Regions from separate parts of the Corynebacterium hansenii genome, predicted to be linked through region 2. Evidence: predicted binding sites of a transcription regulator. Region 2 holds the regulator's gene; each other region holds the start of a gene.
What was found. The regulator LexA, encoded in region 2, represses DNA repair genes until DNA is damaged. The targets are predictions, from matches to a motif close to CGAACANNTGTTCG.
Positions count from the first base shown of each region.

Region 1: the regulator LexA is predicted to act here: its motif matches at 1,256-1,269, upstream of CHAN_RS02300 (error-prone DNA polymerase).
Region 3: the regulator LexA is predicted to act here: its motif matches at 942-955, upstream of CHAN_RS08405 (SAV_6107 family HEPN domain-containing protein).

Region 1 is NZ_CP047211.1:505,603-508,874, reverse strand. It holds gene CHAN_RS02300 (error-prone DNA polymerase) at 1-1,222, opposite strand, end outside; gene CHAN_RS02295 (MetQ/NlpA family ABC transporter substrate-binding protein) at 1,472-2,368, shown strand; gene CHAN_RS02290 (methionine ABC transporter ATP-binding protein) at 2,358-3,272, shown strand, end outside.
Region 2 is NZ_CP047211.1:1,360,118-1,363,389, forward strand. It holds gene ptsP (phosphoenolpyruvate--protein phosphotransferase) at 1-1,156, shown strand, start outside; gene lexA (transcriptional repressor LexA) at 1,515-2,225, opposite strand; gene CHAN_RS06045 (hypothetical protein) at 2,775-3,047, shown strand; gene nrdR (transcriptional regulator NrdR) at 3,121-3,272, shown strand, end outside.
Region 3 is NZ_CP047211.1:1,938,774-1,942,045, reverse strand. It holds gene CHAN_RS08415 (LppM family (lipo)protein) at 1-171, opposite strand, end outside; gene CHAN_RS08410 (GNAT family N-acetyltransferase) at 168-815, opposite strand; gene CHAN_RS08405 (SAV_6107 family HEPN domain-containing protein) at 1,113-1,532, shown strand; gene CHAN_RS08400 (DUF3040 domain-containing protein) at 1,770-2,186, shown strand; gene mraZ (division/cell wall cluster transcriptional repressor MraZ) at 2,765-3,196, shown strand.

The DNA of each region.
Region 1 (3,272 bases), 850 kb from region 2:
CGTGGACGATCAGGAAGTACCCCGGAAAACCGAGTTCGTCGATCACGTCCAGTTCGCGTTCCAGCTGCAGCCAGGCCCGCTTGACGACGCCGGGGGCACCGTCCCCGCCCAACCCGTCCCTGGGCCCGTAGCGCCGAAGGGCGCCTTCGGCGGCGAGCTTGGCCAGCCACGAGGATTCGTCGTGGCCCTCGGGCACGTCCCATGCCGGCAGCGCGGGGGCGATGAGGTCCAGCGTGAACGCGCATTCCTCCGCGACCTGCGCCGTGGTTTCCACCACGCCCGGCAGGTGGGCGAACATGGCCTCCAGTTCGGTGCCGGACCGCAGCCACGACCCTCCCGTCGGCGGCAGCTTCGGCTCGTGGTCGTCGAGTGATTCGCGTTGCGCCAGCGCATGCTTCGCCCCCGCCACCCGCGCCTCGGCCGGGGTCGCCGCCGTCGCCGCGGCACCCGCCACCTGCCGCAGGCCATGTTCGGCGGCCGCGGCGGCGAGGTCGCGCTGGTCGTCGGCGGCGCCCGGGGTCAGGTCCGCGTGGTGGTCCACCGCCACCTGCCCCGCCCCGAATGCCGCGACCAATTCGCCGAGGTGCGGCAGCCAGGCGACGTCGGCGAGCACCTGCCAGTGCCCGCCGGCGGCCTCCGCCAGCTGCGGCAGCGCCGGATACCGCGCCACGCCCTTCTCCCCGCCCGTCATCAGGGCGTCGTTGATGGCGTGGCTCAGCCGCCGGTATCCCTCCGGCCCGCGGGCCAGCACCGTCAGCGGCGCCTGCGGCAGCGACAGTTCCGCCCCGATGATGGTGTCCAGCCCCGCCTCCGCCGCGGCCTCGGCGAAGCGCGCGACGCCGTAGAGCCCGTCGCGGTCGGCGATGCCCAGCCCGCGCAGCCCCAGCCGCACCGCCTCCTCGACCAGATCCACCGGGTCCGACGCCCCGTGCAGGAACGAGTAGCTGGACCGGCAATGCAGGTCGACGCCCCTGCGCTCCGGCGCCGCCCGATTCGCCCGATCGTTCGCCCGCCCATCCGCCCGGCCGTTCGACCTCCCATTCGCCCCCGAAGCTTCCCGGCGGCGGTTCCCGTTGACCCCGTATCCGGGAGTCAGCTTCCCCACCGACCGCCCCGAAAGAATGCGCTCCACCCGCGACCAGCTCAGCGGCCCCTCGCGGCGCGACGCCGCACCGCCGGACACGTCTTCGGCGCCTCCCGCCGAACCCCTCCACACGCTCATGGCACACACGGTAGACCCTCCCACGGATTAATACGAACGCTCATTCGAACATGCCCGGTCACGGCCATGATCCGCGCCGAACCGAACCGTCGTCAAGCAACCGCGGCAACCGCGGGCGACGCAACGCGGACGCCCGCCGGCTCACGCCGTTTTTCGCGCGATCCGCCCAGGGTGCTACGCTGATCCCACAACAAGACAGCTTGGTCTATTCGCGAACCGCGAGACGGGCCCACACTGAAGGAGAAGCACATGGCATTGCGACGTTTCGCAGCCGGCGCCGTCGCCCTGGCCTTCGCAGCCACCGGCCTGGTCGCCTGCGGCAACGACGAGCCCGCGCAGCCGCTCGCCGAGGGCGACACGATCCGCATCGGCACCACCGACTTCGAAAAGGAGGCCTGGCAGGTCTTCGAGAAGAAGGTCAAGGAAGCCGGCATCGACATGGAGATCGTGCCCTTCACCGAATACCCGCCCGTCAACACCGCCCTCAACGAAGGCGAACTCGACGTCAACCTGTTCCAGCACATCAAGTACCTGGCGCAGTACAACGTCGGCGCCGACGCCGACCTCACCCCCATCGCCTCAACCGAAATCGTCCCCCTCGGCCTGTACTGGAAGGGCGGCGACAAGCCCGAGGACATCAAGGACGGCACCGAAGTCGTCATCCCCAACGACTCCACCAACCAGGGCCGCGCCCTCAGCGTCCTGCAGAAAGCCGGCCTGATCACCCTCAAGGGCGACTCCGCCAACCCGACGCCGCTGGACATCGACGCCGAAAAGTCCCGCGTCACCGTCACCCCCATCGACGCCGCCCAGACCCCCGCCGCCTACGGCGAAGGCACCCCGGCGGTGATCAACAACACCTTCCTCGACCGCGCCGACATCGACCCGAACTCGGCGATCTTCAAGGACGACCCCAACGACAAGGCCGCCGAGCCGTACATCAACGTCTTCGCCACCACTCAGGCCAACAAGGACAACCCGCAGCTGAAGAAGCTCGCGGAGATCTGGCACAGCCCCGAGGTCACCGAAGCCGTCGCCCGCGACTCCCGCGGCACCTCCATCCCGGTCCAGCGCCCCGCCGCCGACCTCGAGGCCATCCTCGACGCCGCCGAAAAGGACGCCCGCGAGAACCCCGATGCCCAGTAATTCCGGCGCCGGCACCCGCGTCGAACTGCGCGGAGTGTCCAAGGTCTTCGGCTCCGGCAAATCGGCCACCCCCGCCGTCGACGACGTCACCCTGTCCGTCGAGCCGGGCGGCGTCCTGGGCGTCATCGGCTACTCCGGCGCCGGCAAGTCGACGCTGATCCGCCTGATCAACGGCCTGGAATCCCCGACGTCCGGCGAGGTGCTCCTCGACGGCACGGACATCGCCGGGATGAAGGAGCGGGAGCTGCGCGAGGTCCGCCGCGACATCGGCATGATCTTCCAGCAGTTCAACCTCTTCACCTCCCGCACCGTCGCCGGCAACGTCGCCTACCCGCTGGAACTGGCCGGCATGCCCCGCGCCGAGCGGAAGGAACGCGTCGCCGAGCTGCTCGAATTCGTCGGCCTGGGCGACCGCGGCGATTCCTACCCCGAGCAGCTTTCGGGCGGGCAGAAGCAGCGCGTCGGCATCGCCCGCGCGCTGGCCACGAACCCGTCGCTGCTGCTCGCCGACGAGGCCACCTCGGCCCTCGACCCGGAGACCACCGCCGACGTGCTCGAGCTGCTGCGCGAGGTCAACCGGAAATTCGGCGTGACCATCGTCCTGATCACCCACGAAATGTCGGTGGTGCGCGCCATCGCCGACCACGTCGCGGTGATGGAAAACGGCCGGGTCGTCGAGCACGCCGCCGTCCACGACCTCTTCGCCCACCCGACCACCGAGGTCGGACGGCGGTTCGCGGCCACTGCGCTGCGGGACCGCCCCGCGGGGCGGGAGCTCGATTCGGTGGTCGGTTCGCTTGCCGACGACGCCGCCGCACTGGTCACCGTCCGCGTCGACGACGACGTCCCCCTGGGCCGCGTGCTCGACATCGCGCGAGCCGAGGGGCTCGACGCCACCGTCGCC
Region 2 (3,272 bases):
CGCGATGGTGACGGAGTTGGGCGGCCCGACCTCCCATACCGCGATCATCGCCCGCCAGCTCGGCGTGCCGTGCGCCGTCGCGGCGGGAGCGGGACTGCGCGCCATCGAGGAAGGCTCCATGACGCTCGTGGACGGCGCGAAGGGACTGATCACCGTCGATCCGGACCCGGAGGTCGCGGACGCCGCGGTGGCCGAGGCCGCGCGGATGGCGGAGAAGATCGCGGCATGGTCCGGTCCCGGGCGCACCGCAGACGGCGTGAGCGTGCAGCTGCTGGCCAACGTCGGAGACGGAAACGCCGCACGCATCGCGGCCGAGGGCGATGCGGAGGGCATCGGCCTGTTCCGCACGGAACTGTGCTTCCTGTCCGCCGCGACGGAGCCGACGGTGGAGAACCAGGCCGACATCTACGCCTCGGTGCTCAAGGCGTTCCCGGATTCGAAGATCGTGCTCCGAACGCTGGACGCCGGCTCGGACAAGCCGTTGGCGTTCGCGAACCTCGATCACGAGGACAACCCTGCTCTGGGCGTGCGCGGTCTGCGCATCTCGCGCTCGAGCTCCGGCCTGATGGAGCGCCAGCTCGACGCCATCGCGTTGGCGGGGGAGAAGGCCGGCCGCGGCGAGGGGGCGCCGACGTGGGTGATGGCGCCGATGGTGGCGACGCTGGAGGAGGCCGAGTGGTTCGCGGGCCTGTGCCGCGAGCGCGGCCTCACCCCGGGCGCGATGATCGAGATCCCGGCCGCCGCGCTGATGAGCCACGACCTGATGAAGGTGCTGGACTTCGTGTCCATCGGCACCAACGACCTGACGCAGTACGCGATGGCCGCCGACCGTCTTTCGCCGCACCTGGCATACCTGACGGATCCGTGGCAGCCGGCTGTGCTGCGGCTGATCGACATGACGTGCAAGTCGGGCCGGGACACGGGCACTCCCGTGGGCGTTTGCGGCGAGGCGGCCGCGGATCCGTTGCTGGCCTGCGTGCTCGTGGGCCTCGGCGTGAACTCGCTGTCCGCCGCGGCCACGGCCCTGCCGGGCGTGGGCGCGCAGTTGGCTGAGGTCACCGCCCAACAGTGCGCCGATGCCGCCCGCGTCGCGCTGGATGCGTCGGACGCCGACGGTGCCCGCGCCGCCGTGCGCGAGCTTTTCGGCTTGGAGTAGTGGCGGGCCGCCGGCAATTGTGTCCCGTGACGTTGCGATTGGCTTCTGCGGCGGTTGAGCCGTCCCGCCACCGCAACCCGCTGGGATGCACCGGCTAACCCACCCCGAATGCGCAACCCCACCCGCTGTAACGGGTGGGGTTGCGCATTCGGGGTGGGTTTACGTCAAAGTGCCGTGCATCGACCGGATGGAGGGAGGGCGGGTGCCCGGTGCGGCGATTCTCCGGCTGCCGCCTCCATCGGTGGGCGTCCGCCAGCCCATCAGCCTGCGTTCGTCGCGGGCACCCACCGGCACTGGACCATCCCAGGTCCCGCGATGCCCCAATAGCCGGCGTCCGCAGCCTCACGCGATATGACGGTTAAAGCCGTCGCAGGACGCTGACGACGCGGCCGAGGATGGTCACGCCCGCGTCGACCGGAATTGGCTCGAAGGCCTCGTTGTGGGGGAGCAGCCACTTGCCCGAGCGGTCTTCGTGCCATTCCTTGACGGTGGCCTCGCTGTCGGCCCCGCCGTCGATCATCGCGGCGACGTAATCGCCGTTCTCGGCGGTGTGCTGCGACTTCACCACGACCCAGTCGCCGTCGAAGATGCCCGCGTCGACCATCGATTCGCCGACGACGCGGAGCATGTACAGCTCGCCGGACTCGACGAGCTCGGCGGGCAGCGCCATGTGCTCGTCGATGCTCTGCTCCGCGAGGATCGGGTTGCCGGCCGCGATCTGGCCGACGATGGGGACGTAGGTGGGGGCGGCGGCGCCTTCCGGAACGTCGGGGACGGTGGCCGTCTTCGGCTTCGGACCGGGCTTGCCCGCGTGGGTGTCGAGCTTCTGCTTCAGATCGCGCACGTCCACGGCGCGGGGCTTGTGGGGGTCACGGCGCAGCGCGCCCTTCTTCTCCAGTTCCTTGAGCTGGTACGCCACGGAAGATGTCGAGTTGAGCCCGACGGCGTCGCCGATCTCCCGGATGCTCGGCGGGTACCCGCGCAACGACACCGCGTCCTGGATGACCTCGAGGATCCGCCGCTGGCGATCGGTCAACGCTTGCTTGCTCGGCTGCTTCTTGTCGGCCATGTTTCCACTCCCACTGGGTTAGGTCGTGCTCGATTGCGTCGTGCTCTGGTCGATCGGCCATCGGGACGATCGGGTCTGCGAACCCGTGCCTGCCGTTCGAACACGACACTACACCAAACGACGACGGGGTGGCACAACTGTTCGAAGTTTTCGCCCCCGTGTCTGGACGGGATCCGAACGCGGTGCTATAAATCGAACACAGGAACGCAGTCGAACATCCGTGCAGTGAATTCGGGCGGCATTTTCGAATCCGTTTCGTATCCTGACCGCGGATGACCGGATGGAAGGAACCAACCGATGACCGCCTTTATCGAAGACTACCGCACGTCCACCGTGAACTGGTACAACGACGACTTGGGACTCTACGTCCCGTCGTGGGTCGGGGAGCAGTCGCGCCCCGCGTCGCCGCCGGAGCGCGACCGTGGTAAGGCCTCCGGTGTTCGAACCGGTGCGCCCGCGGATCGAACGCGGGTCCGCACTTCACGTCGGCCCTCCAGTCGTCGCCCGGGCGGTGTTTCCGGGCCCTCGCGGCGTCCGAACACACGGGGAATGAAACTCAATTCGGCGCCCACCCACGGTGTTTCGAACATCGCGCACGTGCGCGACGGGCGTTCGATCGTGCGGGGCCCCGTCCAGGGGGTGCGGCGCAATGCCGTCTCCCTCGCCATCGTCGCCGGCGTGGGCGCCGTGTTCGGGCTCATGCTCCACTTCTCCGGGTTGGGGGCGCCGACCCCCGATGCCCCTCCGGCCCCGACCTACGTCGGCGTCTCCTCCACCGGCGCGAATGGTGCGTCGGACACGGCGGACGCCGCGCTCAAGTAGGGCAGCCGGCGCACCGTCGAGTGGCCTAACGGGCGATTAAGAGGTGGCCGCCCGGCCCCGTATGCTCGTATGCGTGCATTGCCAGTTTTGCCACCATGACCAGACGAAGGTCATCGATTCGCGTCTCATCGACGACGGTATGACCATCCGCCGCCGGCGGGAGTGCCTGGCGTGCGGGAAACGTTTCAGCACCCTCGAACGGTCGCAGCTCATCGTCGTCAAGCG
Region 3 (3,272 bases), 580 kb from region 2:
GTCCCGGGCCGACGCGGCCTTCGGCGCGGCCACGTGAACGGTGCCGTTGACCCGGTCGGTGCCCGAGATGGTCATCGCGGCGTCGGCGGTGAAGCAGCCGGTCAGCGCCAGAACGGGCAGGAGCATCGCGGCGAGCGCGATGAATCGGGCGCGGAGACGTGCAACCGTCATCGCGGTGGCTCCTTCCGGGAGGTGCGGTCGGTTTCGGGCCCGTCGGCGTCGTCAAGCGAGTCCGTGCCGCGCAGCGGGATCGGGGCGCCGAGCACCGCGAACGGGCGCGAATCGCCCGCGAAATGGAAATGGCGCAGGACGTCGTCGAACCCCAGGCGGCGGTAGAGGCGCCAGGCGCGGTTGCCCTCGTCGGCGACTTCCGGCGTGGACAGCAGCACGCGGCGTTCGGGGCGGCCGCGCATCAACTCGAGGAGCAGGCGTTCGCCGATGCGGCCGCCCTGGTGGCGGGGATCGACGTGGATTTCGGACAGCTCGACGTAGTCGCCGAGGACGTCGGACACGATGTGAAGGGGCGTGCGGCGCTCGGCCATTCCCGCGCGGACCTGGACGTGCCACCACTGCGTCGACGTGCCGTGCTGGCAGTAGGCGATGCCGGCCAACGGGAAAGAGGTGTCGGCCAGGGCGTCTTCCGGCGCAACGTCCTCGGGATGCGCGACGGCTGCGACGGCCGCCCAACCGGGCTCGTGCCGCGCCAGCGCCCACGCCCGCACCCGCGCGTCGACGATCGACGGGTCGTAGCCCATCGCCCCGACGTAAAGGGAGACGGCCTCGTGGAGCCGGAGCCGGAAAACCGATTCCGGCATGGGGAGGACGCTGTATCGCACCCGTTCAGCTTAACCGGGGCGGGGGCGGGGGAGTCGAACGGCGGCGGCCCGGGTTCGGGCGGCGGCGCGTCGACCGGGGTTGAGCGGCGAAAAGGGCATTGCGTGCGAATGGGCGTTCGAATATGATGGAAGGTGAATCCGGGAAGGTCCCTAGTGTTCGGGTTGTCGCGGAGGCGATGGCGGGCCGGTGGTGCGGAACCCATCGAACGGACGGTTGAAGTTCGGTCGGCGTCGGCGGCGGCGCGGCCGAGGGAACGGAAAGAAAGGAGAAGACGGATGGCACGCATCGGAAACGGGAGGAACGCGGTGGTCGCGCCGGCGGGCCTGTCTTCTCAGGCCGTGACCTTCCTGGGGCGGGCGGCGTCGCTGTTGGCGCAGGCGAAAACGGCGTCTCCCGCCGACAGGCTGGACCTGTCGTATCAGGCCGCGCTGCGGGTGGCGGGCGCCCTGATCGCGGAGAATCCGGGCCGGCGCCGCAAGGCCGACCAGAGCGCGTGGGCCAGGGTGCGCAGGCACGCGCCCGAATACGCCCCATGGGCCGCGAGGTTCGAGGCGCTGTCGCGGCAGTGGGAGGACGTGCGCCTGGGGTTGGCCCGCGGCGTCGACGAGCTGGAGGCCCGCCGGGTGCAGTCTCTGGCGGCGGATTTTCTGGCGGAGGTCGAGGCGGATTTCGGGATGCTCTCCGGAGTGGCCTGATCGTGTGGGATGGTGGTGGTTCACCGAAGGGGGCGTGCGTACACTGGCCGGTACGGGCCACGCTCTTCCGCTTCAGTTTCAGTGCGTGATCGGCCATGCGGACCGCAGGGCCGATTCGGGAACAAAGAGGGCGCTTCGGCCGTTGAACTTTATGAGCGGTCGCTGCGGCCGCCGGCATTCGCCGCAGCGATGATGTCAAGGACGATCGGCCCTACCGCGAGTCAGGGGAGGAAACCCATGGGACTTTCCGAGCAGGAACAGAGGATGCTTGCCGAGATCGAATCGGCGCTGTACGCCGAGGATCCGAAGTTCGGCTCAGCCATGTCCGGAAAGGCGATGGGCCTCGACTCCGGCGGAGCGCCCCGCGGTTTCTCGCCCCGGGTCATCGCCATCATCGGCGTCGGCCTTCTCCTGCTGATCGGCGGCATGGCGCTGGCGACTACGAGCCTGTGGTTCCTGGCCCTGAGCATCGTCGGATTCCTGGCCATGTTCGGCGCCGGCGTGTGGGCGCTGACCGGTTCCTCCGGAAGCTCGAACCTGGTGTCCGTCGGCGCCGACGGTTCCCGCGGCCCCAGGCCGAGGAAGCCCCGTCGCCCGAGCTCTCCGGGCGGCGGCATGGAAGATCGCTTCCGCGGTCGATTCCAGGGGCGCTGACCCGCCGCCTCTCCTTCGAAGCTTCACCGAACCCCGTTCCGGCTTTCGCCGGGGCGGGGTTTTCGCATGCTCGCGCACCCGCCGCCTCGGGCCGCCCCACTCGGCCCCACCGCGATCTCCCACTCGGCCCCACCAGGATCTCCCACTTTGCCCCACCATCGACCCATCGTGGCAATCACAGGGCGCTCCCTTGGTCGTCTGCCTGCGGTCTCTCAGCGGCGCGTCCGCGTGATTTTTGCATTACCCCAGGTTGTGGCACTTGGTCGTTTTCGACGGGTGTGATGTGCGACACGCCCGGAGAATCGGGTACTTGACGCGCATCGTCGTGAAGCGGGCCCGGTGACGGACGGCACGGGCGGGCGCCCCACCTGCGAATATGCAGGTTAAAAGGTTTTGCATGTTGAAAAACGCCAGGAAACTGGGGCAGGGCAGTGTTGCTTGTGGGGCAAAGTGGGGTAGTGTGGGCCGTGATGTTGGAGAGGTCGACCGGCATCGCAGGAAAAAGACGAATACCGATGAGATGACGAGAAGCGGCGCCACCGCGTCGTCCGGACGAGGGGAGAGGAGCCGGAAGCGACATGTTCCTCGGCACCTATACCCCGAAGCTGGACGACAAAGGTCGTCTGACGCTCCCGGCGAAGTTCCGCGAGGAACTGGCCGGCGGGTTGATGGTGACCAAGGGGCAGGACCACTCTCTGGCCGTCTACCCCAAAGACGAGTTCGTCAAGCTCGCGCAGCGTGCGACGAAGGCGTCGCGGACCAACACCCGCGCCCGCGCCTTCATCCGCAACCTGGCGGCGAGCACCGACGAGCAGAGGCCGGACGGGTCGGGCCGCATCACGTTGTCGGCGGATCACCGCAACTACGCGGGCCTCACCAAGGAATGCGTGGTCATCGGATCCATCGATTTCCTGGAGATCTGGGACAAGCAGTCCTGGGAGGCCTACCAGGCGGAGCATGAAGAGGACTTCTCCGACGGCGAAGACGATTCGCTGTTCGGGGTGCTGTAGCCCTCACCGCGACGCCCGGGACGGGAGCGTCCGCAAGGACTCTGTCCGAACCGACCCTGGTGTACTTCCCCGATAC